3 regions of the Pseudoalteromonas aliena SW19 genome follow, and region 3 is predicted to be linked to each of the others. Evidence: predicted binding sites of a transcription regulator. Region 3 holds the regulator's gene; each other region holds the start of a gene.

Region 1 (11,080 bases), on a different contig from region 3:
AATCAATATATGGCTACAGCGTGGCATTTGCTTACCAGAGGGATGGATTAAAAAAGCAGTTTTTACAGGCTGCCTTTATTTAATTTTTGATACTTTAATTATGCATAAAAAAAGCGCCAATTGGCGCTTTTTTTGTATTTAACCTGAACACTGGTTAAGAGATTTACTAACTTATTATCCAGGGTTCAAGTTATTTAGATAGTTACTTAACCAATTAAAGGCCAGCTGCTGCGCGAAGTGCGTTAGCTTTATCTGTACGTTCCCAAGGGAATTCGTCACGACCAAAGTGGCCATAAGCCGCTGTAGGAAGGTAGATAGGGCGCTCTAAATCAAGCATTTGAATTAAGCCGTAAGGACGTAAGTCAAAGTGTTCACGAATAAGCTCGATTAAACGGCTTTCTTCTAGCTTGCTTGTACCAAACGTTTCAACGCTGATAGAAGTAGGCTCTGCAACACCAATTGCGTAAGAAACTTGTAGCTCACACTTGTCAGCAAGACCAGCAGCAACAATGTTTTTAGCAACGTAACGTGCAGCGTATGCTGCTGAACGGTCAACTTTTGATGGATCTTTACCAGAGAAAGCACCACCACCGTGACGAGCCATACCACCGTATGTATCTACAATGATTTTACGACCAGTTAAACCACAGTCACCCATTGGTCCGCCAATTACAAAGCGACCTGTTGGGTTAATGAAAAACTTAGTTGCACTTGTGATAAGCTCTGCAGGAAGTACTGGCTTGATGATTGTTTCCATCACCGCTTCTACTAAATCTGCTTGAGAAATGTCTTCGCTGTGCTGAGTAGAAAGCACTACAGCATCAATACCTACTGGCTTGCCGTTTTCGTATGCAAAAGTAACTTGAGATTTTGCATCTGGACGTAACCAGTTAAGCTCGCCGCTTTTACGAACCTCAGCTTGGCGTTGTACTAAGCGGTGTGAGTAAGTAATTGGAGCAGGCATTAGTACTTCTGTTTCGTTACATGCGTAACCAAACATTAAGCCTTGGTCACCAGCGCCTTGCTCTTCTGGGCTAGTACGGTCAACACCTTGGTTAATGTCTGGAGACTGCTTACCAATAGTGTTTAAAATTGCACATGAGTCTGCATCAAAACCCATGTCTGAATTTGTGTAGCCAATGTCACGAATTGTTTTACGTGTAATTTCTTCGATATCAACCCATGCGCTAGTCGTGATTTCACCACCAACCATAACCATACCGGTTTTCACGTACGTTTCACACGCTACGCGGGCATGAGAGTCTTGCTCTAGGATAGCATCAAGTACCGCATCAGAGATTTGATCGGCGATTTTATCCGGATGACCTTCAGAAACTGATTCAGAAGTAAATAAATGTTTTGCCATTGTATTTCTGCTCACAAATATTGCGCTTCACAAACGTCGGTATTAGCGCTAAAAAATTAAGGGGCGTATTTTATCGAAAACAAAACACCTTGCATAGTGTTTTTACGCCTAGACGTCTAAATAAAATAACTAATATCATTATGGTCTTAAAAAATATTCATAATAGCTCCTTTTATAGGGTTTTTAATTGCACACAGCCCCCACAATAAGTAAGAATAGATGTATTACAGTGTCCAAGTTACTTGGATGCATAAACGAATACATTAATACCCGTGCAAATACACATAAAGGTAGGAGAATTCATGCCATCTCGCAAAGAACTTGCAAATGCTATTCGCGTCTTGTCAATGGACGCAGTACAAAAGGCCAAATCTGGCCACCCTGGAGCCCCAATGGGCATGGCCGATATCGCAGAAGTATTATGGCGCGATTATTTAAAACATAACCCAACCAATCCAGAGTGGGCTGACCGAGATCGATTTATATTGTCGAACGGCCACGGTTCAATGCTTATCTATTCTCTATTGCACCTAAGTGGTTACGACTTACCACTGGACGAAATTAAAAACTTCCGTCAAATGCATTCAAAAACACCCGGTCACCCTGAATATGGTTATGCACCAGGAATCGAAACTACTACGGGTCCATTAGGTCAAGGGATCACAAATGCTGTAGGTATGGCAATTGCTGAAAAAGCACTCGCTGCACAGTTTAACCGTGAAGGTCACGATATAGTTGATCATTTTACCTATGCATTTATGGGCGATGGCTGCCTAATGGAAGGTATTTCTCATGAAGCGGGTTCACTTGCAGGCACATTAGGCCTAGGTAAACTTGTTGCATTTTGGGATGATAACGGCATTTCAATCGATGGCGAAGTAGAAGGTTGGTTTACTGATGATACGCCAGCTCGTTTTAAAGCCTACGGTTGGCATGTAATTAGTGGTGTTGATGGTCACGACAGTGATGCAGTAAGTGCTGCAATTACAGAAGCAAAAAGCGTTACCGATAAGCCATCACTAATTTGTTGTAAAACAATTATTGGTTACGGTTCACCTAATAAATCAGGCAGCCACGATTGTCACGGTGCGCCACTAGGTGATGACGAAATTAAAGCGTCTCGCGAATTTTTAGGTTGGACTGGTGATGCGTTCGAAATTCCTGATGATATTTACGCACAATGGGATAGCAAAGAAAAAGGTCAACAGCTTGAATCAAGCTGGGACGAAAAATTTGCAGCATACGCAAAAGCATACCCAGAGCTTGCAGCACAATACAAGCGTCGTATTAACAACGAACTTCCGGGCGATTGGGCTGAAAAATCTCAAGCGTACATTGAGCAATTACAAGCAAACCCAGCAAACCCAGCGTCTCGTAAAGCATCGCAAAATGCTTTAAACGCATTTGGTCCGTTATTGCCAGAATTCATGGGTGGCTCAGCCGATTTAGCAGGCTCAAACTTAACAATTTGGGATGGCTCTAAAGGTTTAACGGCAGATGATGCAAGCGGTAACTACATTTACTACGGTGTACGTGAGTTTGGTATGTCAGCAATTATGAATGGTATTGCCCTTCATAAAGGCTTTATTCCTTACGGTGCTACGTTCTTAATGTTTGTTGAATATGCAAAAAATGCCGTACGTATGGCTGCATTAATGAAGCAACCAAGTATTTTTGTATACACGCACGATTCAATTGGTTTAGGTGAAGATGGTCCAACTCACCAACCAGTAGAGCAAATTGCAAGCATGCGTTTAACGCCTAACTTATACAACTGGCGTCCATGTGACCAAGTTGAGTCGGCAATTGCATGGCAACAAGCTATTGAGCGTAAAGCCGGCCCTACATCGTTAATCTTTACTCGCCAAGGCCTTGAGCAACAAGCACGTGATGCGCAGCAATTAGCGGATGTTAAGAAGGGTGGTTACATCCTTAGCTGTGACGGTAATCCAGAGATTATTTTCATTGCAACAGGTTCTGAAGTGCAATTAGCACAAGATTCAGCAAGCGAACTACGCAGCCAAGGTAAAAAGGTACGTGTTGTATCTATGCCATGTACTGATGCCTTTGAAGATCAAAGCGCAGCATACAAAGAAAGCGTATTACCGGCATCTGTTTCACGCCGCGTAGCAGTAGAAGCAGGTATTGCTGACTACTGGTACAAGTACGTAGGCCTAAACGGCGCAGTAGTCGGTATGACTACCTTTGGTGAGTCAGCGCCTGCAGGCGAGCTGTTTGAGCACTTTGGTTTCACTGTAGAAAACATCGTTAATAAAGCAAACGAGCTTTTTTAATCGGTTGCTTTAAAGTTTAAAAGCCCGCCCTGTGTAAAACAGGGCGGGCTTTTTTGTTTATAGGTCATGCTTTAGCGCGTTATACCAATCTGCTTATATATGGGGTCTATTTAGCGTTAAGAAAATTACGCTAGAACTAGGCAAAAATTTTTGTATCTAGTTGTTCTAAATAAAAAATTTTAACGACGTAATAGTGCAATTTAATTCGTTAAATTGATCAAAGATTTATGCAGGTTGGTATTAAAGGTAAATCAAAAATATGACGCCATAAATGACGACCTACAATGGAGCCAAAAAGGTACAATTTAACATTATAATGCTGTGTTAAAAAACTTTTGCTCTAACAAATAATTTAACGTAGTATTTTAAATTCAGACTCATTTACAAGGAAGAAATATGTCTTGGTCTAAACTCAATAAAACTATTAATGCTCATTCTGTTATCCCACTTGATGCGCTTAGCTGTCGAGATTCATAACCCCACCGATTATACAACGCTTGACTTAATTGAGTGCGCGTTTGATAAGCGTTCAGGGACTAAATCCCATAATGCTCAGCATTTAGCAGCCGTGCTGGCACAAAATAATCAGCAAGGTAAACAAGTAAAATGGCTAGCTCACAGCCAAGGCGCGATAATTTTTTGTGCCGCGCTAGAGCATTATCGCATTCACTATGGTAAGCCTCTTACGGGTCAGCAACTCGCTGTGCATGGTTCAGGCTCAAATGTCGAACGTTTAAAACGCATTGCCCACAGCATGGGTGTAAAAGTTGTCTCAGTGCGTAATAACCCTTATGATTTAGTGCCTAATTTAGCTGACCGCAGTAAAATATCATCCAGTAGTTTAGTACGTTCGCTGAAATTTAAAGGCCTGGTTACAGATGGCTCTGTTGGCGAAAGCCCACACACTTTACCGTTTTTAGGCTTAGTCACCTATGCAGCTCAGCTAGAAATGCTAGGTAATAATGAAAAGGCCGATATTGTAAAAAACTTTATTAAAACTCTACCGCCTACGGATGCGCGATTATGATCAAATTAGCCAAGGCTTTTTACCGTGGTTTTATTGGCGGGCCCAGCTTCGACAACTGTATTCACTATCGCTTTATTTTAGAAGATAAGCTGTTAACACTTGATATGCCTTGCAGTAATGTTGCTGCTGTACCTTCTACCATTGACGTGTCATTTCCTTATAATTCAAAGAGTTGGTTTAATCAGCACAAGGAAGATTATTTTCACCACGTATATGTACATATGCTTACTAAAAACTGGATGTACTTGCCACCAGTGAGCTATTTGCCAAGTAGTGAGTATGGCATGCTTAGTTGCCAACTAAGAATTAAGCAAACCCAAAAAATAAATGTACTGGATATCGCACAATTAAAACATTTTGTTATTGAATCATATGATAAATTTCATTGGCGTACAGATGGGAAAAATACAGAAATAACTGAAAAAATCAAATTACAAAAGAGTAAAAGTTCAGTGGCGTGGACTGAAGCTGAAATAGAGGAAGAAATTGAGGAATACATCAAACTACATGGTCAACCGCCCTTACCAGCGGCTAAAGAGATAATTATTAATAATCGCCTGTGGGTGTTTTACAAAGAGTGCAGAGATAATGTCCTTTCTCGCCAAGATTTTTATTGTTTACCATTAAGTGAACATGCTTTTTTAGAAGTTGAATTTAATCATCGTATTGATCGCTCTGATAAGCATAAAAAATGGGCTAAGCATGCACTTGAATCACAACAGCGGATTATGGAATCAATAAAGCTCAGTGATTTACCTCCAGATCACGATAATTTAATTGCTGATAATTCTAAAAGTGTTTAATTTAGCCAAGGCTTTTTACCGTGGCTTTGTAGGTGGGCCCAGTTTTGACAACTGTATTCATCATCGCCTTATTTTAGAAGGTAAGCTACTTACTCTTGATGTACCACGCAGTAATGTCGCAGCTGCGCCATCTACAATTGATATATCGTTTCCTTATAATTCAATCAGTTGGTTTAATCAAAACAAAAAATATTTACATCACCAATATATACATATGCTCACTGAAAACTGGATGTATTTACCACCGATTAACACCTTCCTTAGCAGAGAGTTTGGTATGCTTAGTTGCCAACTAAGGATTAAACAAACCAATGAAGTCAATGTTTTTGATATCAACCAATTAAAACATTTTGTTATTGAATCATATGACAATTTTCATTGGGGACCTGAAGGCAAAAATACCGAAGTTAAAAATGATACCACGTTAGAATCGAGTAAAAGAGCAAACCCTTGGCAGGGTGAAGCACTAAAAAAGGAGATTCTAGAGCGTGTAGAAATTTATGGTTATCCACCATTGCCTGCTGCTCAAGAGACAATTATTAATAATCGCCAATGGGTATTTTATCAAATCAAAAAATCAAATAGACGCTCTCACCATGATTTTTATTGCCTCCCTTTAAGTGATCATGCTTTTTTAGAAGTAAAATTTAACCATCATGTTGAGCTACCATATAAACATAAAAAATGGGCGGGTCATGCACTAGAATCACAACAGCGGATTATGGAATCAATAAAGCTCAGTGAGTTACCTGCCGACCATGATAATTTAATTACTGATAACTCGCAGGGCGTTTAACTTTGTCAGAGCCTTATCTCTTTTTTTGAAAGCGCAGTGTCTCTTATTCCTCCTTGTAATAAATTATAAGTTCTGTTGCGCGATCTCGCTGGTTTAAAATCTTGTAAAATAGTTACTTTTAAAACAAGAAAAGCTAGCTTTACAAAGAGTTGCATCAAAAGTTAAGGAACGTTATTTGTTGACGTAGAGCTTGCTCACGTGAGAAGCGTAGCTTCTAATTATTTAACGTATCCTCTAGAAGCTAATATTCAATAAAAATAAGTTATTGTTTGCCGTTATGGTATTGTAACTGGATATTTTTCGCTCCACTTCCTTGCAAGCTCATTATGTATCAGGCAATGTGACCGCAATTAAATATAAAAATTAGCAGGAGCTAAAAATGCCAAAGTTCGATAACGTGAGTGTAGTAAAAAAAGCCAATGTATATTTTGATGGCAAGGTGTCGAGCCGTACCGTTATTTTAGGTGATGGCGAAGCGAAAACTTTAGGCTTTATGCAACCAGGTGAGTTTGTTTTTGATACTAATCAAAAAGAGTGTATGGAGCTTTTAGCTGGCCAATGGGAGATTTTATTACCAGCGGCAAGTGAGTGGAAAACATTTAACGCAGGTGAATCGTTTAATGTTGATGCAAATGTAAGCTTTAAAGTAAAAGTATCTGATTTTGCTGATTACTGCTGTTCGTACACAGATTAATTAATCTGTGTTTAAGTTAAGTGGACGTCTGAAAGCCCGTGCACTATGGGCTTTGCATAAACTTTGCGCAACGTATGATTTAAATCAGCAAAAGATGCAAATAAAGCGCAACTATCTCTCTTTTTTCCTTGTGTTAATCTAAATAGCCCCCAATACTATTTATGAGGTAACAAATAAAAGGATACCCTATGAAAATTAATCTTTCTGGTCACCATGTTGAAGTTACTGACTCTATTAGAGAGCACATCAACGAAAAATTTTCTAAAATCGAGAGCCATTTCCCATCGCTTATTGCACTCGAAATTATTTTGTCTAAAGAGCATCATAAAATCCAAGCAGAAATTAGCACTAATTACGAAGGTGCGCGTATATCAGTAAAAGGGGAAAACGAAGTTATGTACCCTGCTATTGCAAGCGCAGCTAAAAAACTCGATGCGGCACTAAAGCATCGTAAAGGGCAAATAAAAGCAAATCTACACGAAAAGCCTATAAGTACAACGCCAGAGATTGCGCACGAGATCATCCAAGAGATGGATCTTAAATAAAAGCAATCTCAAAGCACTACAAAAAAGAGCCTGACGGCTCTTTTTTATTGTCTGTAATTTCTGTAAGTTAGGGATCACACAGACAATTTTTGAGCAGTAAATGAAGCAAACAGTATCGAAATGGAAATCACGGCTAAACGCGCTTGGGCCTGGAATACTTATGGCAACGGCCGCTATCGGCGGATCTCACTTAGTTGCCTCTACGCAAGCGGGAGCAATATTTGGCTGGCAATTATTTTGGCTAATACTTGTTGTTAACGTTTTAAAATATCCGTTTTTTCGTTTTGGTATGGAATACACGCTTGCCACCAAACATAGCTTAGTAGAGGGTTACAAAAACAAAGGGCCGTTTTATTTTTACAGCTTTATTGGTTTAAACATTGTAGCCGCCGTAGTTAATACCGCCGGCGTATTACTGCTTACCGCAAGCTTACTGCATTATGCTCTACCTGTGGTTATTGAAGTAACCTTACTTTGTTGGATGCTGCTGGGAATATGTTTAGTTATATTGCTACTTGGGCACTTTAAAGCGCTTGATAACGTTGCTAAAGGCATTATGGGGCTGCTTACACTCGCTACTTTGATTGCCCTTACCATTGCATTTGGTAACGGACCAATGGCACCTGCTGACTACGTAGGGCCTTCACCGTACGAGCTTGCCATGCTTAGCTTTATGGTGGCTTTAATGGGCTGGATGCCAGCGCCTATCGAAATATCAGCTCTTAGCTCTTTATGGCTAAAAGAAAAACAAGCGCAGCAAACAGTGACTAAAAGCCAAGGCCTGTTCGACTTTAACGTAGGCTACTGGCTTACAGCTGGCTTAGCACTGGTGTTTTTTAGCTTAGGTGTATTAGTGCAATATGGGCAAACCAGCAGCATAGAACTCGGTGGTGTTGCCTTTGCCAAGCAGCTGATTGATATGTACGCATTAACAATAGGCGAGTGGGCAAGGCCGCTTGTATCAGCAATCGCTTTTTTATGCATGTTTGGCACCACACTCACCGTGCTTGATGGCTACGCCCGCACGCTTAACGAGTCTCATAAACTACTTGGCTTTGGGCAATCAAAACACAGCTTAAGTGCTTGGTTAATACTGCAAGCACTTGCCGGCATGGCGGTTATTTTATTTTTTAAATCAGCCCTTGGCCCTATGCTTACGTTTGCGATGACACTTTCATTTGTTACAACGCCTGTATTTGCATGGCTCAACTTTAGCCTTGTACGATCAGAGCCTGATATTAAACACAGCGTGTTATTGCGCAGTTTAAGTTGGTTAGGTTTAGTGTACTTAGTGGGCTTTGCTGTTGCGTTTGTAGTGTGGAAACTAGCTGCTTGAGATAGATTTACTATCCAGAACTCGGGTTATTAGCAAACTTTATCTTTAGTTTACAAGGAAGAAACCATGAAATTTGATATGGCAATTACAGACAACTTCGCATCATTTTATGATGAACAAGAAGGAAGTCATATTTTCATAGGTAGTTTTGATAATGAAAATTTGAGATGCGAATAGGGATCTTAGATGATTCAAAATCAGTCGGTAACGTTCTAGCTTCTAATGATGATGAGTTAAATATAAAGTTATTGGCACTTTATATTAAGTATATTAATACTCCAAAATTAAACGAGGTATAAATGGATATTAGAACAGGCGAGCTTTCAAACCCACATGTTATAAAGTTACTGCAAGCACATCATAACGATATGCTAAAACACTCACCTGTTGAGAGCGTACATGCGCTTGATGTTACTAAGCTCAATCAGCCCGACATAACCTTTTATAGCTTATGGGTTGATAATAAGTTAGCGGGTGTTGGCGCTTTAAAAGCGCTCAATACAACGCATGGCGAAGTTAAATCAATGCGCACATCAAGCAACTATTTACGCCAAGGCATCGCTGCTAAGTTATTCACGCATATTATTAAGCAATCAACTTTGCGAGGTTACAAAAAACTAAGCCTTGAAACCGGCACTGTTGAGGCGTTTTTGCCTGCACAAAAGCTTTACACTTGTTTTGGTTTTAAAGAATGCGAACCATTTGGTGATTATGAGCTAGATCCGTACAGCTTGTTTATGAGTAAAGCGCTTTAGCAAAGCAAGAAATACCTGTCGCCGCTCGTTTAAAATCTTTGATTAAATTTGTACGCTATTTGCGTACACTTTAATGTATGAAAAGCCTATTTGTTGAATCAAACATATTCGAAAATTACCGAGAGCTGTACTTGAGTGATGACGAGTATCGTTTATTTCAAGCAGATCTAATGGTTAACCCAAAACAGGGCGATGTTATTCAAGGAACGGGCGGCTTACGTAAATACGAGTTGCGGGCAAAGGAAAAGGTAAGCGTGGCGGTTCAAGAGTTATATATTATTACTTGGACGACAAAATACGTTTTTATCTACTCACTATTTACAGTAAAAATGAAGTAACCGATTTAACAGCGGATCAGAAAAAGCAATTAAAAGAATTCTTAGAGGTGTGGCGTAATGAGCAAACGCGATTTGTTTTCAGAATTAACTACAGCCCTTGTTGATGTTAAAGCGCATTCATAAGGAAAGCTTACGTTACGTACTCATTAAGTAAAGGAGTTCAACGATCTTGTTATCTCACCTGGGCTAAGTAAAAACCGAGCAACAAAGAGTTAATCGTCCCTAGAAAGAACCCAAAGGGCAGTGCATGTTTGGTATTTATGCTGCGTTATCGCCTATTTATGGGGAATAACCACACTACATAAGCTCTGCCTTGCCTAAAAACCAAACATACTGCTGCAAATTCACCCACCAAAGTTCAACACGCCCTAATATGTCGCGCGGTGTATTTGCAAGCATTCTACATACTTCGGCAAGAACGCTCGAAAACTGGGAACAAGGGCGCAGCACTCCTAATGGGCAAGCGATAACATTGCTAAAGCTTGTGCAGCGTCATCCTGAGACGCTAAATCACATAGCTGAGCTGTAAATTTTATAAAGCTCATCTAAATATGTAATTCAGGTTTCCTCTGAATTACATATTTCAAAAGGCAAAAAGAAAGACGCGATCCTATCGCAAGTAAATTTAACGCAGTTAGCGCTGAAAATAGCTATTTGAGATAGATTTATTATCCAGAGTTCAGGCTACTTAATATTTTAGAGTACTTACTGTTTCACGAAAGTAATCGACTTTGCCATTTAGTTCATGAGAAATAATATAAGTACGGCTATTAACATCTTGCTTTGCTTCACCATACCAAAACGATTGATCAAAGGTTGTTATATGCCAGTCATCGCCTAGAGATTGAGATTCTAGGCCCGTAATAAGAGTTCCTTTGGGGAATATATCAGTGCCCAGACGAGTCAATAAAGTAATAAAGCCTGCTTTGTCATTACATTGCTGCCAATCGATATCTGTATCATCTTTGTAGTGCTCTATACGCAGATCAATATCATCAGCAATTAAGTCTAGGAGTGACATATCTCCTTTTTCAAATAAATTTAATACTTTATGAATTGTAATATCACTATAACGCTCAAGCATTTTCTAGTCCTTTTAATTGATTTTATTATCTTCAAGTTTGAA
Region 2 (11,080 bases), on a different contig from region 3:
TAAAAACGCAGTAAGCTACTTTGTTTTTACATTAATAGAATGCAGTAAGGTGCGTGCATTTAAATGCAGGTTTGCATCTTCTGGGTTTGAAGTGTTAGTAAGCCAAACAACGCTGCCTTTTTTATCAATAAATAAGGTAGTCGGTGTACCTCGTATACTTAATTGCGCTGCAATTGCGTCCGCTTTTACTGCTGTTTTAAAAGTATACCCTCTGTTTGAAAGTGCTTTAGCGGGAGTGGCATCGTCATCTTCTTTAAAGCTCACGGCAATAACTTTTAAGCCCATGTCGTTTATTTTTTGAAGCGCGGGTTGCAGCTTTTTACAGTATGGGCACCAAGTCGCCCAAAAATGCAAAACATAAGGCTGGCCCACTAAGTCATGAGTATTAATGATAGAGCCATCTGCCATTTGTAAATTTAATGTAGGCAATTGAGGATACGCTTCATCTGTGTTTTGATCTTGCGCATATAGAGTAAAGCTTAATAAAAAGAGTGAGATAGCAGTAAGTAGTTGTGTCATAGTGTTTTCGTTTTTATTGTCTGTATTAAATAAGAACGAGAATTTAACATTTTTATTTCATATTAAAAGCGAGCGGCTTGCTCAACTATAATTGCGTGGCGTTTAGCAAGACGAAGGTGATCTCTATCATAACCGCCGCCAATCACAGTGGCTACTGGCGTGTTGTGCTCAAGGCAGCGTTTAAGCACTAAGTGATCGCGTTTGACTATTCCATCCCAACTGATATCTAATTTACCTAGCCCATCGTCTTGCCATATATCAACGCCTGCGTCGTAAAGCACTAAGCTTGGGTTTAGTTCTTTAAGTAAATAACTTAAGGTGTCGTCTACTATGGCGAGGTATTCGTCGTCTTTCATATTGTCGGCCAAGCCAATATCCAAATCACTAGGGGACTTTCTAAAGGGGAAGTTTTTTTCACAATGAATAGAACAAGTATAAGCATAGGGTTGATGCTGTAACATTGCAGCTGTGCCGTCGCCTTGGTGCACATCTAAATCAAAAATAAGCACATTAGTCACTTCGCCACTTTTTATTAACGTCTCGGCAGTAAAGGCTAAATCATTAACCATGCAAAAACCTGAACCAAAGTCATGATGTGCGTGATGTGTGCCACCAGCTAAGTGACACGCTATGCCGTGTTGAAGTGCTAAGCGAGCCGTTTGCAGCGTACCTTGCGGGGCTGTAAATGTACGATTCATTAACTCTTGGGACCAAGGTAAGCCAATGCGACGCATGGTTTTTTCATTTAAGCGGTTGTGCCATAGATCTTGAATGTAGTTATCGCAATGCACAAGTTCAAGTGGCCCTGGCTTGCCTAATATTGGCTCAACTAGATTATTGCCAATTAAGCCAAGCTCTGCAACATGCTCATATAAATGTGCAAACTTACTCATTGCAAAGCGGTGTTTTGGATCAAAACTAAACGAGTAATTGGGGTGATACACTAAAGGTAAATGTGGATTTAAGATCATGTTTGCACAAGTTAAAAAATTTGCTCTATGGTAATCAACTAATCTAAATGAGTCTATTGTTGTGTGTCGTGGATCAACATAGCGAGCTCGCGATGTAATAGTTCGTCATCGGCTAAATTTAACTCAATTAAGCGCTTTAAATGCGTAATACTGTCTATATCAATATAATGGCATTTTAGGCCTATGTGGTTTGCTTTTATATGAGAAACCATAACTTCCATTTTTATTTCTATTTCGCTTTGCGGGAGTGTAAAGCACAGTATTGCATTGGTATTAGTGCTGCTAGAAAAGGCGTCACATCTAGTAATTAACGCGCCGTGTAAAGAGATATCGAGTAATTTACATGGGTATTGATGATCATTAAAAATTACTTGTGCATCGGTTGAAAATAAAACACGAGAAAACTGACGACGATTTTGCATAACCTAACTTGGCCTTATTGTTTTTATAATAAATTAATCATAGCGGGTAATTCTCTACATGCTAGAAAATAAGTGTTTAGAATACTGGTGGCATAAAAAAGCCCCGCATAAATGCAGGGCTTAGTGTTACTGTAATAAATTAGCTACAGTGAATATTAGCCAATTTTTTTGTACTTAATACGTTTAGGTTGAGCTGCTGCTGCACCCAATGTCTTTTTAAGCCACTCTTCGTATTCAGTGTAGTTACCATCAAAGAAGTTAATTTGACCTTCATCGCGGTAATCTAAAATATGTGTAGCAATACGGTCAAGGAACCAACGGTCATGCGATATACACATTACACAACCTGGGAACTCTAAAATAGCGTTCTCCAGTGCACGTAGTGTTTCAACGTCCAAGTCATTGGTTGGCTCATCCAGTAATAACACATTGCCGCCCGCTTTTAATAACTTAGCAAGGTGTAAACGGTTACGCTCACCACCTGATAGGTCTTTAACAAACTTTTGCTGATCGTTACCTTTAAAGTTAAAGCGACTTACATACGCACGGCTTGGGAACTCAAAGTTACCAATTTTTAATACGTCTTGACCGTCTGATATTTCTTGGAAAACAGTTTTGCTTTCGTCCATCCCGTCGCGGAACTGATCAACAGTCGCAAGGTGTACAGTTTCACCAACGCTGATGCTACCGCTGTCTTGCTCTTGCTCACCGCTTATCATTTTAAATAACGTTGATTTACCCGCGCCATTCGCGCCAATAATGCCCACAATGGCACCTTTTGGCATGCTAAAGCTTAAATCGTCAATTAAAACGCGATCGCCAAAGCTCTTACGAAGATTAGTTACTTCAAGTACTTGGTCGCCTAAACGCGGGCCAGGTGGAATAAACATTTCGTTAGTTTCGTTACGCTTTTGGTAATCAGATTGCTGCATTTCAGTAAACTGAGCCATACGTGCTTTTGACTTAGCTTGGCGACCTTTAGGGTTTGAACGAACCCATTCAAGTTCTTGCGCAATTGATTTTTGACGCGCTTTTTCTGATTTTTGTTCTTGCTGCAGGCGCGCATCTTTTTGTTCAAGCCAAGAAGAGTAGTTACCTTCCCATGGAATACCTTCGCCACGGTCAAGCTCTAATATCCAACCAGCTACATTATCAAGGAAGTAACGGTCATGCGTTACTGCCACAACGGTGCCTTCGTAATCGTGTAAGAAACGCTCTAACCATGCAACCGACTCAGCATCCAAGTGGTTAGTTGGCTCATCGAGAATAAGCATGTCTGGTTTTTCAAGTAATAATCGACATATAGCAACACGACGACGCTCACCACCTGAAAGGTGCTCAATTTTAGCATCCCATTCTGGCAGACGAAGTGCATCAGCAGCACGTTCTAAAACGTTATCGATGTTATGACCATCGTGCGCTTGAATAACCGCTTCAAGCTCGCCTTGCTCTTTTGCAAGTGCGTCAAAGTCAGCACCTTCCATTGCGTATTCGTTATACACTTCATCAAGACGGCTAAGTGCATGTTTAACTTCGCCAACAGCTTCTTCAACAATTTCACGCACTGTTTTACTTTCGTCCAGTACAGGCTCTTGTGGCAAGTAACCAATTTTTGTACCAGGCTGAGGATGTGCTTCACCTTCAAAATCTTGGTCAACACCGGCCATAATGCGAAGTAAAGTAGATTTACCAGAACCGTTTAAACCAAGCACACCAATTTTTGCGCCAGGGAAAAAGTGCAACGAAATATCTTTTAAGATAGTGCGCTTAGGTGGCACAACCTTAGATACTCGACTCATCGAGAATATAAATTTATCAGGTAAAACCATGAAAGGAGCCTTCAAATAATAATAAAAATTTCAATGTTGTATTGTAGTGGCTCTCAGGTGAAACAGTCAACGAATGGCATAGTTTTAAAGCACTAAAGCATGCTTGTAAGCAAAGTATAAAATCATGAATAAATTTCATTTGGACATCTATACATCTAGAGGTTGATATTTTTTACTTTCAGTTCATAATTAGCATAGGTTTTTATGAACAGGAGTGAAGTATGCCAATTACAGTAAAAGACGAGTTGCCGGCTATTGCGCGTTTACGTCAAGAAGACGTATTTGTAATGCCAAAAAGTCGTGCAAAAACGCAAGAAATACGCCCAATGCGTTTGGCTATTTTAAACTTAATGCCTAATAAAGTAGAAACCGAAGTTCAGTTTATTCGCTTACTTGCCAACTCGCCTTTGCAAGTAAATGTAGAACTACTACGCCTTGACACTCACCGCAGTAGCAGTAATTCAGAAGAGCACCTTGATACCTTTTATCGTTATTTTTCTGAAGTGAAAGACAACAATTACGATGCATTAATAGTAACAGGCGCGCCACTTGCCCATTTAGAATACGACGATGTAGCGTATTGGGATGAGCTAAAGGTCATTATTGATTGGGCCGAGCAACACGTTACCTCTACGTTATTTTCGTGCTGGGCAGCACATGCCGCGTTATATCACCATTACAATTTAAAGCGCGATTTAAAAGACGACAAACTGTGTGGCGTATTTACTCACCAATGTTATTTTGAGCACGGTGCACTGACTCGCGGATTCGACGACACTTTTTTAGTACCGCACTCACGCTATGGCCACATTGATATAAATAAAATAAACGCCTGTGATGAGCTGGTGGTATTGGCTGGCTCTGAGCGAGTAGGGGCTTATTTACTTAAAAATAAATCGGGTAGCCAAGTGTTTATAACCGGTCACCCAGAGTACGACGCCGACTCGCTAAAAGCAGAATATGAGCGAGATTGTAAAAAAAGCCCCAATGCACCAAAACCCGAAAATTACTTTGTGGACGATGATGCAACCAAACAACCTTCAAAAACGTGGCAAAGCCATGCTTTTTTACTTTTTTCGAACTGGTTAAATTACTACGTGTACCAAACCACACCGTATGATATTAATTTAGTTAGCCAAGATGTGAGGACTAACAACTATGCCGAATAACGCGCCTACAAATAATAAGCAAGCCGAAATAAGTGCAGCATTAAAAGAACGCATTTTAATTTTAGATGGTGCTATGGGCACCATGATCCAAGATCATAAGCTAGAAGAAGAAGACTATCGCGCAGAGCGTTTTAAAGACTGGCATGTATTAATTAAAGGCAATAACGATTTATTAAGCCTAACCAAGCCCGACTTAATCACTGATATTCATCGTGGTTTTTTATCAGCGGGCGCCGATATTATCGAAACTAACACGTTTAACTCGACCACTATCTCGATGGAAGATTACGACATGGCAAGCCTAAGCCGTGAAATAAACCGAGAGTCGGCTAAATTAGCACGCGCAATTTGCGATGAATTTACAGCTAAAACGCCACAAAAACCACGCTATGTAGCCGGTGTTTTAGGACCAACCTCTAAAACGTGTTCAATTTCGCCAGACGTAAACGATCCGGGTTACCGAAATGTCACCTTTGATAAGTTGGTTACTGCGTATGTTGAGTCTACCCTTGCATTAATGGAAGGCGGCGCCGATTTAATACTAATCGAAACTATATTCGACACCCTTAATGCAAAAGCCGCCTCGTTTGGCGTAGAGGAAGCCTTTGAGCAAGCTGGGCGTACATTACCAGTTATGATCTCGGGCACTATTACCGACGCCTCAGGGCGTACGCTTTCTGGGCAAACAACCGAAGCATTTTATAATTCTATTCGCCATATTAAGCCTATTTCGATTGGTTTAAACTGCGCGCTTGGTCCTGATTTACTGCGCCAATATGTAGAAGAGTTGTCGCGCGTATGCGAAACCTTTACGTCGGTACACCCTAATGCGGGCTTGCCTAATGAGTTTGGTGAATACGACTTAGAAGCGGGCGATATGGCAACCGAAATTATCGATTGGGGTAAATCGGGCTTTATTAATATAGTAGGCGGATGCTGTGGCACCACGCCTGCGCATATTCGCGCGTTTGCAAAAGGGCTCGAAGGCGTTAAGCCTCGCCAATTGCCAGAGCTTGAAGTACGTATGCGTTTATCGGGCCTTGAAGCCTGTAACTTAAATTAAGGAGCCAACATGACACAGCAAATAGCAGTATTTACCAATGTTGGTGAGCGTACCAATGTAACTGGCTCGGCTATGTTTAAACGCCTAATCATGGAAGAAGATTTTGAAGCCGCGCTAACAGTGGCCCGCGAACAAGTAGAAAACGGCGCACAGGTTATTGATATAAACATGGACGAAGCCATGTTGGACTCAAAAGCCGCCATGGTTAAGTTTTTAAACTTAATAGCCTCAGAGCCCGATATTTCTCGTGTACCAATCATGGTCGACTCCTCAAAATGGGAAGTAATAGAAGCCGGTTTAAAGTGTATTCAAGGCAAGGCAATTGTTAACTCAATATCGCTTAAAGAGGGCGAAGAGCCATTTATTCGCCAAGCTAAAATAATAAAACGCTTTGGTGCAGCTGCCGTTGTAATGGCGTTTGATACCGACGGACAAGCAGACACGGCCGACCGTAAGTTCGCAATATGTGCGCGCAGTTATAAAATTCTAGTAGAAGACATTGGCTTTGCGCCTGAAGATATTATTTTCGACCCTAATATATTTGCCGTAGCCACCGGTATAGAAGAGCACGATAACTACGCCGTAGAATTTATTGAAGGCACACGCCGCATTAAGCAAAACTTACCGCACTGTAAAGTGTCGGGCGGTGTATCAAACGTATCGTTTTCGTTTAGGGGTAACAATCCAGTACGTGAAGCCATTCACTCGGTGTTTTTATATCATGCTATTCAAGCTGGTATGGACATGGGGATTGTAAATGCGGGGCAACTAGCCGTTTACGATGATATACCAGAAGAGCTACGTAAAGCCGTTACCGACGTAATACTTAACACCGACTCAGGCGCAGGCGAGCGTTTAGTAGAGCTTGCACCAAAATACTCGGGGATGGCGCAAGCCGAGCGAGTAGAAGATTTAGAGTGGCGCACATGGCCTGTTGCAAAACGCCTTGAGCACGCGCTTGTTAAAGGTATTACTACCTTTATAGATGAAGATACCGAAGAATGCCGCGCCGCAGCAGCTAAACCTATTCACGTAATTGAAGGGCCGTTAATGGACGGCATGAACGTAGTAGGGGATTTATTTGGCGCAGGTAAAATGTTTTTACCACAAGTGGTTAAATCGGCGCGCGTAATGAAGCGAGCCGTGGCCTACCTAGACCCATACATTGAGCTTGAAAAAGAAGAGGGTTCAACCAATGGTAAAATAGTCATGGCGACCGTAAAAGGCGACGTACACGACATAGGTAAAAACATTGTAGGCGTGGTATTGCAATGTAATAACTACGAAGTTATCGATTTAGGCGTAATGGTACCTGCCGATAAAATACTACAAACCGCTATCGACGAAAAAGCCGATATTATTGGGTTATCGGGCCTAATTACGCCATCGCTTGACGAAATGGTACACGTAGCAAAAGAAATGAAACGCCGTGGTTTTGAACTGCCGTTACTCATTGGTGGTGCTACTACTTCTAAAGCGCACACCGCAGTAAAAATTGAGCCGCAATATGATAAAGGCGTAGTGTATGTAAGTAATGCCAGCCGTGCGGTAGGTGTAGTATCTAATTTATTATCGAAAGACATTAAGCCTGATTTTTTAGCTAAAACCCAAGCTGAATATGTAAAAGTGCGCGAGCAACAAGCGCGCAAAAAGCCACGCTCTAAGCCTGTTACAATTGGGCGTGCCCGCGATAACGCAGCGGTGCTTGATTGGGATAACTACACGCCACCTGTGCCTAAAAAGCTCGGCGTGATCGAGTTTAAAAACGTATCAATCGCCACTTTGCGTAAATACATAGATTGGACGCCATACTTTATGACATGGTCAATTGCCGGTAAATACCCGCGCATAATGGACGACGAAGTAGTAGGCGAGCAAGCGCAAAGCTTATTTAAAGACGCTAACGATATGTTAGACGACCTTGAAAAAGCAGGCAGTTTGCAACCACTTGGTGTAATTGGTTTATTTCCTGCTAACCGCGTTGGGGATGATATAGAAATATACACCGACGAAACACGCAAAGAAGTATTAACTACTTCGTGCCATTTACGCCAGCAAACCGAAAAAACCGACTTTGCTAATTATTGCCTAGCCGACTACATAGCACCCAAAGGCACACCAGACTATTTTGGCGCGTTTGCAGTAACGGGCGGCCTAGAAGAAGACGACCTCGCCAATGCGTTCGACGCACAGCAAGACGACTACAACAAAATAATGGTTAAAGCGGTTGCCGACAGGCTCGCCGAGGCGTTTGCAGAATACCTACACGAAAAAGTTCGTAAAGAGTATTGGGGTTTTGCACCAGACGAAAACCTAGCAAACGATGAGCTAATACGCGAAAACTACCAAGGTATTCGCCCTGCGCCAGGTTACCCAGCGTGCCCAGAACACACTGAGAAAAAGAAAATTTGGCAGTTGCTCGACACCGAAAAACGCATTGGTATGCAACTAACTAGTTCGTACGCCATGTGGCCAGGTGCTGCTGTTTCGGGTTGGTACTTCTCACACCCACAAGCAAAATATTACGCAGTAGCAGCAGTACAAAAAGATCAGGTGGAAGACTACGCTAAACGAACTAATATGACGCTTGCAGAGGCTGAAAGATGGCTATCGCCTAATTTGGGGTATGATCCGGAGTAAATAGAGCTGCAGTCAGTTTTTAGCTGTCAGCTATCAGTTAAAGCAAAAACGAGCCAAATGAGGCTCGTTTTTGGTATAAAGTTATTTATCTAAACTTAAATTTATTTTTTTACGTTGACGAGTTTTTAATTATAAGTAAACTCATTATATAAAAATTAAGTTTAGGTGTTTTACTATGGCAAGAATTAGAGTTCCCAAACCATTAAACGAGTTACTACCTATTACACCTCCTGGTGAGTTTGTTCCACTTTTAGGGAGGTTTGGTCCTACAAATTCAGAAGGGAAATATCTCCACTGGGATAAATTTATATGGCGTATACCTAAAGATATATCAGAACAAGCTGCTTGGGTAGCTACGAAGCTGGCAAGGCAAACTATATCAAAAAAAATATCATTAGTTGCAGAAAAAAATAAACAATTCACTTACTGTATTCCAGACTCCCTTCATGCATTACTTCATCAGATCGATAAATTATCTGGTGGTGGGCATGCGATTGGTGATGGTTCATTTATTACTACAAAAGAAAAAGATAGGTATCTGGTTAAGAGCTTAATGATGGAAGAAGCAATAACATCTTCTCAACTAGAAGGCGCATCTACAACGAGGAAAATAGCGAAAGAAATGCTTGAAACAAAAAGGCAACCTATCGATAAATCTGAACAAATGATTTTCAATAATTACCTTTTGATGAAAAAAGCACTAGAGAGAAAAGATGAAGCTCTTTCTATAGAGCTAATACTAGAGCTTCATGCAATTGCTACATATAAAGCTATTGATAATGATGCTATTTCAGGAGCTTTAAGAGAGGACAATGATATAGCAGTTTCAAACCTCTACAATGAATTAGCGCATACACCTCCATGTTTCTCTTCTTTAAAGGAAAGGTTATTATCTTTATGTGATTTTGCAAATGAAAAGCATGATGGGGCTAATAGCGACACGTTTATACATCCATTAGTTAAAGCGATTATTTTACATTTCATGATCGGTTACATTCATCCTTTTGGGGATGGGAATGGAAGAACCGCCAGAGCTATTTTTTATTGGTATATGCTTAGTTCTGGTTATTGGTTATTTGAATATGTGTCAATTAGTAAGCTAATCCAAGAAAAGAGAAGTGATTATGATGCAGCATTTGTTTATACAGAAACAGACGAATTCGACTTAACTTACTTTATTTACCATCAGGTTGATGTTGTCATGAAAGCGGTTAATTCATTAAATACTCACATAGAATCTAAAAAAAGTGAATTTTATCAATTCATGGAATGGATCGAAAAAAGCCCTCTATCAAAGAACTTCAAGCGAGGTCAATTAGAGTTGCTCAAAGAAGCCGTAAAGCATCCAGGTAAAATATTTACTACTAAACAGGTTTCCATAGAATTTGATATTAATGAGAACACAGCAAGAACATATTTAAATGGATTAGTTGATGCAGACCTTTTAATTGCTACGAAAAGTAAAAAAAGCAAAGCTATTAGATATTTATCTCCTGCAGGGTTAAGAGAAAAACTAAAAATATAATTAGTTTCGCTATATTAAAACCTTTAAATGAAGGACTATAATTAAGAACAGGTTCAACTTTTAAGGGCATAACCACATAGTATTGTGGTTATGCCTACTTTTTACATCTAACACATTTGCGCTTGATCAAAAGTATCACGAGAGCGTTTTGCCTGTTATTACTGCTTTTAAAACGCATGATAAAACTGCGATTGCAGCACTTATTCGCTACCCACTAAAAAGGCGATACCCCATACCTGACATTAAAAATGAGGCTGAGTTTATTAACCGCTTTGATGAGGTGTTTAATGATGAGTTAGTAGTAGTTATTGGCAGCTCTAATATTAATACTGATTGGGAAAAAGTGGGTTCGCGCGGAATTATGCTAAATAGCGTTGGTGTATGAGGAAGCCAAAAGGGTCACCCATTAGAAAGTTCCGGTCAAGCAGGCAGCTGTGTTTTCTTGATCTTTTTATTCAAAAACTAAGTGTTCTTATTATTTAGACTCAATTTAAATATGACTACAATACCACTGATGAAAAGGTTCTTTTTAAATTTGAGAATAAGAAAACTGAAGGCTATAAATTTGAAGCTTTAAGTATTTGTCGTTGGTCTGATGATTTTTGAAGTAGTGGAAAAAAATGCTTACTTTGACCTTTCAGAAATTGAAATGGGTGATAAGTAGTTATACAAAATTAGTTATAGCCTCTGCAAAGTATGCATTTACAAAGGTGATTCGCTTTATAATTGCATTTCTGGATAGGCTTGTTTGTTTTCGCCACCCGTTAAGCGCTGCATCAATCGACGTTGGCTTGAGAGTAATTGCCCAGAACGTTCGTTCATCATTTTGCATGTTTTCGTTTTTATTTCTAGTTCTTGCAATAATTTGGTGGTGATTGCATTCACATCACTAGGGAGTTTACTTCTTAATTGAGTTAGTCCTTCCTTACCGCTAGGTAAGCC
Region 3 (11,080 bases):
AAAGTCAGCGATAATTTTACCGCCACTTTCATGTACCTCTATTGCCGCTTGAGTATCTTGTAAAAAAACAAGCACCTTCGCTTCACCTTTTTCACCTCGACGGAAATCTATCGATTGAACGCGGTTAATATAATTACCCGCTATTTCTTGAGAGTTAGTATTTTCACCTTCAACAATATGCTCTGTTAATGGATTATCAGAAACCCGTAAAGAAACAAGATTGTTATGGATTTGTGTTTCATAAATTTTCAAACGCTCAAGATTGACGATAACTTTTAAGCCATTACTTGTTAGCGCGCTAGTAACACTCTTGATGCCCGCTTGATTAACCGGTACATTTTCTAATCCCTCCTCCAAGTGAGCAGCACTGAATAACATTTCTATACGTGCCGGATTATTAAAAACTTGGATTTTAGGCTCTTGAATTAATTCTTCGTCAAATACCAGCTGTAACTCAGTTTCACCTTTAAGCAGTGGGTTATAACGAACATCATAAAGTAACGGTGTTGCGATAGCGGAGTTAGCTGTAAACACACTCACGATAACAAATAAAATTATCGAGATGCGGTTAAGCCAAGGAACATCCTTATGCATGCTGTTTTTACCTTTTTTCTTATTAATTTGCGCCATCAATTGCCGCCTCTAACATTTCCAATTTCGTCAGGCGCTCTTTCCAACAACCAGACCCATCAGGGATTAATTCTACAAGCTCTATATAGTCATTCGTTACTAATCTTACCTTTCCATCATAACTGCCTAAATGGTTGCCAACGGTTACCCGGTGCAAAGTGGCGTCAGCAGCAGTAATAAGTGCCCATACTTGTTCAGCTGATCCGATTGTGCCTTTCATTGCCAAATTATCCAACGGGTATTTTTCCAGCACTTCGCGTGTACGCTCTGGATCTGGATGCAAACAGTTTTTAATTTGTGTTAGTTTATTTTGAATAATCTCTGGTTGCGGTGCTACAAAAGGGCTTCGCAATTGTTTTGCGTTATATTCAAAATGTTCAAATTTTAATAATTCAGGAATTGAGTCAACTTTAGGCGTTGTACTCGCTTTAACTTGGTCAATAAATTCTTTTTGCTCAGATATGTCATCGTTACACCCGCATAGCACAAGGGCCAGTACTGAAGTTAAAAACAAGCGCTTCATTTTTGCAGACCTTCTTCATAACGATATGTTTTTGCCACTACGCTAAATGTTAACTGTTTTTCACCTGATGATGAAATAGAAAAGTCGTGCAAACTAACAATACGGGGGAGTTGCGCTACTTTACCGACAAATTCACCAAACTCATGATAGGTTCCTACCACTTCTATCTTTATTGGTAATTCAGTATAGAATTCTTTTTCAACTTCAGGTAACCACCCTATTTTTAAGAATGTTAAGCCACTAGTTGTTCCTACATACGACAAATCATCTAATAAACCAGGGGTTTCATTTGAAGTAGGTAAGCGCTTTAATAATTTAGAAAATTTATCTTCCATTTCAAGCATTTGTTGACGATAAATATCAAGTTTACTGCCCACTGCATACTTTGTACGGTAAGTCGTTCGTAACTCAACTTCTTTTGCAACAGCATTGTGATAACTATTAATTTCATCAGAAACCAATAAGCTATAGCTAAAAAACAACACAAGGCTCGCAATAAATGTGCAGCAAATGGCCTTAACTGCGATAGGCCATTCACTGATGTTATCAAGCTCTATTTCATTCCAATCAATATCATTAAGTGCTTTAAAATCAAGGTTCATTGTTAACTTCACCAATTTTATTGAATGGTTTTACATAAAATTCCATATTAAAGTCACTCAGTAGGCTCGATGATTTATTACCAGCAACAATACCTTGCATTGATGGTCGTTCTAATAGGTATGAGCTTTGCACTTGGCGAAGCATAGTCGACAAACGATTATTAGATTCGCTACGCCCTAAAACATGAATTTGGTTACCTCTGCGCTCTAGCTTTGTAAAGTAAACGCCCGCTGGGACAATTTTTGCCACCTCATCCATGATTTGAGTCCCTAAATTACGACTACTTTGTAGCTCTTCTATTAAACGCATTCTTTGTTGTAAGTTCTCTTTTTTCTTATCTAAGTCTCTAATATCAGTGATTCTTTTATCAAGTTTGTTAATCTCTGCACTGAGATAACTATTCTTTAAATTTTGCCCATCTTTTAAAGCTCCATAAAATGAACTCAACAAATACATGCTCGCAAAACATACAATGACAATGGCAATTAAAATGGTGACAAATTTCTTCTTCGACTCTTGGCGCTGTTCCTCACGCCAAGGCAGTAAATTTATATGTGGCACGATGAAAACCCTCTCAATGCCAATCCTGTAGCAATTGCAAATTGCGTTTTATGTCGCTGCATTACATTACGATCAACCTTAGGAGATATTTCCATATTATCAAAAGGTTCAACAACCACAGAGTGGATACCCAGCTCTTCAATTAACAGACGATCGACTCCCTTAATCATGGCAGTACCTCCTGTTAAAACAATATAATCAACTTGATCTTTACCGCTGGTTGTTAAAAACATTTGCACGGCTCTGCGTACTTGTTGAAGTAACGATGTCTGAAATGGCGCAAGTACTTCGAAAGTATAATTTGGAGGCAAATCGCCCGTTGTTTTGCCAATTTCAGCTTCATCAAAACCTTTATTATAATAAGCAACAATGCTGTTTGTATATTGATCGCCGCCAAACATTTGATCTCGGGTGTATATAGTCTCTCCTGCTTGCACAATACTTACAAGCATAAGCACCGCGCCAATATCAACAACAGCTACGCATTTATTAAATGCATCACTAGGTAGTTGCTGATAATAAACATCCATTGAGCGACTAAGCGCGTAACTTTCTACGTCTACAACCTTCGCTTCTAAATTTGCAACCTCAAGCGCACCAACACGGGCTTCCACACTTTCTGTCCGCGCAGCTGAAAGTAGTACGTTCATCTTACTTGGATCGGCTTCGTTTATTGAGAGCTTTTCAAAATCAAGATTTACTTCATCGAGGGGGTAAGGAATTAAGCTGTCTGCTTCAATTTCTATTTGCGACTCCAATTCAGCATCGGTTAATGACACATCCATAAAAATCACTTTTGTGATAACAGTTTGGCCTGAAACAGCAACAGCGGCAAATTTTAACGATCTTGGTAGTTTTCTTTTCAACTTAATAATTACATTGCCAATCGCTTCAATATCTTGAATGGCGCGTTCACTCATTGCACCTTTTGGCATTGGCTCAATGGCAAGCGCCTCTAGCCGAAATCCAGTTTCAATTTCACTTAAAAGTACCGCCTTAATGGAATGCGATCCAATATCAATTCCGACCATCATAGTCGACGGTTTTTGAAATAGTTGACTTAGCATGTTTGCAACTTGACCTTTGTTTTAATAATAAACAAGTTATAATTTTTATCTGAAAAAATATTATTCATTTTTTAATCAATATATACTAGCAGTCTCCATGCATAATTGGGAGTCAATTTAGGGAAATATAAGTGATTTTATTAAAACGAACTTTACAATTTTTTATCATTTGCACGTTACTTGGACTGATCACTTTAATCAGCCTTTATTATTACGTTAAATCGGATATCCCTAGCGTTCAAGTTTTGAAAGACGTGCAACTGCAAACCCCCATGCAAGTATTCACTAAAGATGGGCTTTTAATAAATCAATTTGGCGAAAAACGACGTATTCCCGTTACTATAAACGAAATACCAACACCTTTAATCAATGCTTTTTTAGCAACAGAAGATAATCGGTTTTACAGCCACATTGGTATAGATCCTATCGGAATAGTACGCTCGGCGTTAGTACTTATTTCTACTGGTGAGAAAAAACAAGGTGCTAGTACAATAACAATGCAATTAGCGCGTAACTTTTTCCTTACCCGCGAAAAAGCGTATATCCGTAAAGTTAAAGAAATATTTATTGCGCTACATATAGAAAATATATTAACAAAAGATGAAATCCTTGAACTTTATCTAAACAAAATAGAATTAGGCAATCGTGCATTTGGTATTGGTGCCGCCGCACAAGTGTATTACGGAAAAGAATTAAAAGATTTAACACTTGCACAAATGGCAATGATCGCAGGTTTACCTAAAGCACCGTCAGCACTCAATCCTATTCGTAACCCCACACGTGCAAAGTCTCGTCGTAATGTAGTACTTGGCCGCATGCTGACAGAAAAGTACATAACGCAGTCCGAATATAATGACGCAACAAATCAACCTATAACCGCTTATTTTCATGGGGCAGAAATTGATTTATATGCACCTTATATATCTGAGATGGTACGTGCAGAGATGGTTGCCCGTTACGGAATTGATAAAGCGTATAATTCTGGCTATAAAATTTTTACAACGGTTGAATCTAAAGTACAACAAGCAGCACAAACAGCACTGATCAATAATTTGCACAACTATGATATGCGACATGGCTTTAGAGGCCCTGTAAAGGTGTTGTGGGAGCAAGAAACTCAATCAGTACTTAGCAAATCACAAATTATTAATGAGCTACAAAACGTACAAGAACTAGGCTCTCTAAAAATCGCGGTTGTAGTTGCTGTTAATGAAAAAACAGCTGATGTTATTCTCAAAAATGGTACGCAAAGCACACTTACTTGGGATAATTTAAAATGGGCGCGTAAATACATTACGCGTTACCGCCAGAGCTTTGCACCAAAAGCGGCGACCGACATCCTAGCACCAGGTATGCAAATATGGCTTCGTAAAAATAATGACGACAGTTATTTGCTAAGCCAAATACCTGAGCCATCAAGTGCGATTGTATCGCTCAATCCTCAAGACGGACGCATTAAAGCAATTGTAGGTGGTTACAGTTTTGAGCAGAGCCAATATAACCGAGCGGTGCAAGCTAAACGCCAAGTGGGTTCAAACATTAAACCTTTCATTTATTCGGCAGCGCTTGAAAAGGGTTACACCTTAGCGTCTATATTAAATGATGCGCCTATAAATTTATGGGATAAGGGGCAAGGCGTAGCATGGCGCCCAGAAAACAGCCCCGCTATTTATAATGGACCGATTCGTATTCGCCGCGCTTTAGCACAATCTAAAAACGTTATTTCCGTACGTTTGCTTCGTGGTGTAGGGCTGCAACGTACCGCCGATCACTTACTAAAATTTGGCTTTAAAGATGAAGATATAAACCGCAGTGAATCATTAGCACTAGGTAGTGCATCAATAACTCCACTTGAACTAGCCCGTGGTATGAGTGCATTTGCCAATGGTGGGCACCTAATAGAACCTTATTTTATCTCTGAAATTCAAGACCCCTACGGCAATATATTATTTAAAACAAACCCTGTTGTTGTATGCGATGAAGAAATGAATAAAGCAACAACTATCCCTACTAACTTTACAACTCAAAATAATGAGAATGAAACTAACCAAATCACACAATGTGCGCCACGTATTATTTCTAAGCAAAATGCATTTTTAATTGCTGACGCTATGCACAGTGGTATTTGGGGCGGAGGTAGTTGGGCGCAAAAAACTGGCTGGAGCGGTACGGGGTGGCGTGCTCAAGCATTAGATCGCCGCGATCTTTCTGGCAAAACAGGCACGACTAATAACTCCGTTGATACTTGGTTTAGTGGATTTAATAAAAATGCGCTAACCTCTGTTTGGGTTGGCTTTGACAACCCTGGAAACCCTTTAGGTCGTTCAACATACAATAATAATCTTGATAGTAGTCAAATATCAGGAGCTGAGTCTGGAGCAAAAACAGCTCAACCAGCATGGATTGAATTCATGAAAGCCGCACTTGAGGGCGTACCAGAGGCGCCGATAGAGCCACCTGAAGGTCTTATTTCAATTCGAATTGATTTAGCGACTGGCTTGTTAAGCCATAAAAATGACTATACCAGCCGGTTTGAATACTTTGATAAAGGCACTGCACCAACGAAATACGTACTTTCGCAGCCAACTGATATTTTTGAAGAAGAGACTAAAACTGAAGAAGAGCTATTTTAGGTTACTTTCGCAAATAAACAGGCAGCTAATTTAGCTGCCTGTTTGCTTTTGACTATATGCTATCACTTTAAATTTTGCATCAGCCAATATAAATCTGAGTGAATGCCAGCTGCTGTAACTTCCTTTCCAGCACCTGGACCCTGAATAACTAACGCGTTATCGCTGTACCATTGACTGTTAATTACAAATATATTGTCGCCAGGTGTTAAGTTCGCCAAAGCATTGCCTTTTGCTACATAACTGATACCAACCTTCGCGGTTACTTTACCTTGATTTATTTCTAATAACCCCGTGTAACGAAGAACTGAATTCTCTAATTGCGCTTTATGGGCATGCGCTTTTATAAATTCATCTAACTGATCTTTTTGATCAATAAAATCATTCCAACTACCTTGAGCCAGCTCATCGGGCATAAGTGCCGATAACGCTATATCGTCAAGGTCTAATTTAATGCCCAGCTCACGCGCTAAAATCAGCAACTTGCGCTGCATATCTCGACCCGATAAATCCTCTCTAGGGTCAGGCTCTGTAAAGCCCATATTTTGTGCTTCGAGCACTAAATCAGAAAATGCTTTTGAACCATCATATTTACTACATAACCACGATAATGTCCCTGAGAAAACACCTTCTATGCGCGTAATTTTGTCGCCACTATTTTGTAAATCAGCGAGTGCAAAGTTAATTGGTAAACCAGCTCCAACACTTGTGTTATAGCGCCAATGCAAGTTTTTTTCTGTAATGCTTTTACACAGTGATTCATACCAAATAGTTGGAGCTGTTCCTGCATATTTATTAGCGCTAATTAAATGGCAATTGCGTTCAACAAGATCAGTATATAACGCACTAAATTTTTCACTGGCGGTTATATCAACAACTACTTTATGCTCATAATCTAGCTCATTGATCGCGCTCAATAAATCATGTTCATTGTAGTTATTTGCTTCATGTTGCCATTGAGTTTTCCATTGTACTGTATTGATACCACTGGCATTAAATAGCATCTGTGTCGAGCGCACTAACCCCACAAGTTTGACGCTAAAGTTATCCGATAAACGATCGAGTTGAGTAGATAGCTGCTCAATAAATACTTCACCGACATTACCCAGCCCTGCCACTATCAGCGCAACTTCTTGCCCTTTATTAATAAGCTTATCGTGTAATATACTTAAAATATCACTATCAATTAATTGATCTGTCAGTAGTAATACATAGCCATCACCTTGATGTACAAAACGAGGCTGAATACTTTGTAGGTTGAGTAAATCAAGGGCATGTAAAGCTAACGTATTTACGTCCTGCTCAGGAGCTAAAACCGCACAACCATTTAAATTCGATTCACTAATATTCGCTCTGCCAGCGAAGTAGCTTACTACCTGATACGTTGAAGCTGCTGGTACCACTAAATACGTATCTCCATTTTGACTAAAATGATGAAGGCTGTGCTGAATAAGCTGGCTAACATGAGTAACCTCACCTTCACTCAGACCTTCAATAACTAATAAATCGACATTCTGTAAGGTTGTTATAAAACGCTTTTGTTTTACACAGCCTTCTTTAACTATATCGGTTTGGCTGGCTTGTACATCGTAACTACTGCGCACAGCAAGTTTTATGTCGGTATTTTTAAGTGGGGATAGTGTTTTTGCATGCAAAACAGGATTGCCTAATCTGGCTAGCAAATTCGCTTGCCCGCGACACACTTTTGCGTACTTAATCGCTTTATTTACTTTACGGGGATCGGCGCTAAATATACCTTGCGTATCAGTCCAGATACTTACGTGCTTTGCATTACAGTAACTTGCTAATAAAGTCGCGCTGTAATCGCTGCCATTACGCCCAAGCGTTACGGTATCACCAAGGCTGTTGGACGCAATGAACCCAGTGACGACATTAATTTTATTACTGGCAATTAACTCACTACATTGTTGAATATTTTGCGCATGTAATAATTGCCCGTCATTTAAGATAAACAGATTTCTGGCATCTTGCAGGCAAGCTTCAACATTAAGCTGCTGTAAATAAGCGGCCAATAAACGCGCCGACCATAATTCCCCATGAGCAAGCAATGCAGATTCTTGTAACTGTCCATTTTGAGCAAGCTCAGCGATTAAATTTAACTCTTCGTTTAATGTATGTAATGCATTGCGCTTAACATCTGCGCGCAGTAATTGTTCAATTAAATCACCTTGATGATTACTCAACTGCAACACAATATCAGCAACAGCTTGCGTGTCTTTTTGTTGATAGCTTTGCCACAAAGTTACTAAGGTATCGGTTGTTTTACCTGATGCCGACACAACCACACAATCACCTAGTTGAGTGTGCCCTAAAATAATTTTTGCCACACTTTGATAACGTTCGGCCGACCCTAAGCTCGAACCGCCAAATTTATGTACACAGTTAACCATATTGTACCAATCCATTTTAATCACCAAAGTGCCGGATGAGCAGCACTTAATTTAACATTGTTATTAGAAACGCCAGCCCTTTTCCCTGCGTGACTTTCGTTCTTTTTATACCCTGGTTTAACAAGATTAAATACGCGATCAAAGTCTGCAAGTAAATCATGTATATCTTCAATACCAACCGAAATACGGATAAGCGTATCGCCCACCCCCGCTTCTAAGCGTGCTTCTTCTTCCATTCCTGCATGAGTCATTGTCGCAGGGTGGCAAATTAGACTCTCCACTCCCCCTAATGACTCAGCTAAACTAAACTCTTTTAAGCTTGTTAAAAATGCAGCCGCATCGTGTATGTCGCCTTTAATATCAAAGCTAACCATGCCACCAAAACCAAGCTGCTGTGCTTTCGCTAATTCATGTTGAGGATGCGACTCAAGACCTGGATAATAAACTTGGCTAACAAACTCAGATTCTTCAAGATACTTAGCAATTGCTAATGCGTTTTCTTGGTGCTGTTTTAAACGGATATTTAAGGTACGCAAACCTCGTAATGTTAAGTAGCTATCAAAAGGTGCCCCTGTAATACCAATATTATTTGCCCACCAAGCAAGTTCATCACCCAGTGCTTGTGTTGCGGTTATGACTGCACCACCAACAACATCCGAATGGCCATTGATATACTTAGTTGTAGAGTGCACGACAATGTCTACTCCAAATTTAATTGGGTTTTGTAATGCTGGTGACAAAAATGTGTTATCTGCTGCAACCAATGCACCGCATTGTTTTGCAATTTCAGTGACCGCTTTAATATCAGTTAAACGTAATACTGGGTTACTGGGTGTTTCTATCCAAATTAATTTTGGTTTAATCTCTAATATTTGATCAAGGCTCTGTTGTTTAGTTAAGTCTAAAACTTTAAGTTTTAATAAGCCGCGCTTTTGTAATGAAGTAAATAAACGATAACTACCACCGTAACAGTCGTGTGGGATCACCAATGTATCGTCGTGATTAAGTAGCTGCGTAGCTAAATGCACAGCAGCCATGCCTGTAGCTGTAATAATGCCACGCGCCCCACCTTCGAGCTCTGCAAGCGTTTCAGCTAAAATATCACGATTAGGATTACCGCTACGGCCGTAATCATATTGGCGCTTAGTATCAAAATCAGCAAACGAATACGTTGTCGACAAATAGAGTGGAGCCACCACTGCACCATGCTGTTTATCAGCCTCTATACCGCTACGCACTGCAATAGTTGCTTTATTTTTTCCACTCATACTTGTCACCTAATTAATTTGGATGTTTAGACGTCTAAAAGAGTAGTTTATTCAATTTAAGAAGTCAAAACATTTAAACCGCTAGATGGCTAAATAACAAGTATTTGACTATCTTTTTTAAATCGATAGAATTTCACGCATATTCACACGCTTTTATCTTGTGTGAGCAATTAATAATCTGAGGCAACGATACATCTTATGGCTAAATGGAATGGTGAGTATATTCACCCATACGCAGAACACGGTAAAAAATCAGAACAAGTTAAAAAGATCACCGTTTCGATCCCACTAAATGTATTAAAAGTATTAACTGATGAACGTACACGTCGTCAAATTAGTAACCTACGCCATGCGACAAACAGTGAACTATTATGCGAAGCTTTTTTACATGCATTTACAGGCCAACCTTTACCTAATGACGACGATTTACGTAAAGATAATGCCGAAAAAGTACCTGAAGAAGTGAAAAAAATAATGCAAGAAATGGGGCTTGAAGTACCTGTTTTAAATGAAGATTAAGCGTTTAAAAAACATAAAAAACCTCAGTAATTACTGAGGTTTTTTTATAACTGAATTTTACTGCATATTTTACTGCATACTTTACTGCATACTTTACTGCATACTTTACTGCATACTTTACTGCATATAGTTTTCAGGTAGCTCAATACGCGCTACACCCGACTCAACAGCAGCAAGAGCAACCGCTCTTGCTATACGTGGAAGTAAACGTGGGTCCATCGGCTTTGGAATAATATAATGAGCGCCAAATTCTAACTTATCTACACCTGCGGCTTTTAATACTTCAGCCGGTACAGGCTCTTTAGCAATACTGCGAATAGCTTCTACTGCGGCTATTTTCATTTCGTCGTTTATCGCGCTTGCACGAACATCAAGTGCGCCACGGAAAATAAACGGGAAACATAAAACATTGTTAACCTGATTAGGGTAATCAGAGCGCCCTGTTGCCATAATTAAATCGCTACGTGCGCTGTGTGCGAGTGCAGGATCTATTTCAGGATCTGGGTTTGAGCACGCAAACACAACCGGCTTATCAGCCATTAACTTTAAATCTTCAGCACCTAATAAATTAGGTCCCGATACACCAACAAATACATCTGCGTCTGCAATTACATCTTGCAACGTACGTTTATCGGTATTATTGGCAAACAATTGCTTGTACTCATTTAAATCATCACGGCGTGTGTGAATAACCCCTTTGCGATCTAACATATAGATATGCTCGCGTAGTGCACCACACTTAATTAGTAACTCCATACACGCAACAGCAGCGGCACCGGCCCCTAAACAAACAATAGTCGCATCTTCAATTGACTTTCCCTGTACCTCAAGCGCATTAAGCATACCTGCTGCGGTAACAATGGCGGTG

The links. Region 3 encodes MetJ, which represses methionine synthesis genes. Its sites were predicted from a motif close to TAGACGTCTAGACGTCTA; they were not measured.
Region 1: the regulator MetJ is predicted to act here: its motif matches at 1,468-1,485, upstream of metK (methionine adenosyltransferase).
Region 2: the regulator MetJ is predicted to act here: its motif matches at 3,882-3,899, upstream of PALI_RS10755 (homoserine O-succinyltransferase).

What each region holds. Positions count from the first base shown of each region.
Region 1 is NZ_AQGU01000026.1:392,194-403,273, reverse strand. It holds gene PALI_RS13100 (LTA synthase family protein) at 1-51, shown strand, start outside; gene metK (methionine adenosyltransferase) at 215-1,366, opposite strand; gene tkt (transketolase) at 1,669-3,660, shown strand; gene PALI_RS13085 (hypothetical protein) at 4,112-4,687, shown strand; gene PALI_RS13080 (hypothetical protein) at 4,684-5,490, shown strand; gene PALI_RS13075 (hypothetical protein) at 5,465-6,286, shown strand; gene ppnP (pyrimidine/purine nucleoside phosphorylase) at 6,666-6,980, shown strand; gene hpf (ribosome hibernation-promoting factor, HPF/YfiA family) at 7,169-7,525, shown strand; gene PALI_RS13060 (NRAMP family divalent metal transporter) at 7,626-8,861, shown strand; gene PALI_RS13055 (GNAT family N-acetyltransferase) at 9,161-9,616, shown strand; gene PALI_RS13050 (hypothetical protein) at 9,694-9,954, shown strand; partial or broken gene PALI_RS20300 (helix-turn-helix domain-containing protein) at 10,325-10,483, shown strand; gene PALI_RS13040 (hypothetical protein) at 10,643-11,038, opposite strand.
Region 2 is NZ_AQGU01000025.1:1,140,783-1,151,862, reverse strand. It holds gene PALI_RS10780 (AraC family transcriptional regulator) at 1-14, shown strand, start outside; gene PALI_RS10775 (TlpA family protein disulfide reductase) at 16-519, opposite strand; gene PALI_RS10770 (histone deacetylase family protein) at 582-1,490, opposite strand; gene PALI_RS10765 (PilZ domain-containing protein) at 1,544-1,912, opposite strand; gene ettA (energy-dependent translational throttle protein EttA) at 2,068-3,741, opposite strand; gene PALI_RS10755 (homoserine O-succinyltransferase) at 3,963-4,910, shown strand; gene PALI_RS10750 (homocysteine S-methyltransferase family protein) at 4,900-5,973, shown strand; gene metH (methionine synthase) at 5,983-8,613, shown strand; gene PALI_RS10740 (Fic family protein) at 8,789-10,138, shown strand; partial or broken gene PALI_RS10735 (hypothetical protein) at 10,221-10,511, shown strand; gene flgN (flagellar export chaperone FlgN) at 10,859-11,080, opposite strand, start outside.
Region 3 is NZ_AQGU01000027.1:71,973-83,052, reverse strand. It holds gene PALI_RS13680 (type IV pilus secretin PilQ) at 1-630, opposite strand, end outside; gene PALI_RS13675 (pilus assembly protein PilP) at 617-1,153, opposite strand; gene PALI_RS13670 (type IV pilus inner membrane component PilO) at 1,150-1,755, opposite strand; gene PALI_RS13665 (PilN domain-containing protein) at 1,745-2,317, opposite strand; gene PALI_RS13660 (pilus assembly protein PilM) at 2,305-3,384, opposite strand; gene PALI_RS13655 (penicillin-binding protein 1A) at 3,516-6,017, shown strand; gene metL (bifunctional aspartate kinase/homoserine dehydrogenase II) at 6,080-8,425, opposite strand; gene metB (cystathionine gamma-synthase) at 8,446-9,693, opposite strand; gene metJ (met regulon transcriptional regulator MetJ) at 9,892-10,212, shown strand; gene PALI_RS13635 (malic enzyme-like NAD(P)-binding protein) at 10,330-11,080, opposite strand, start outside.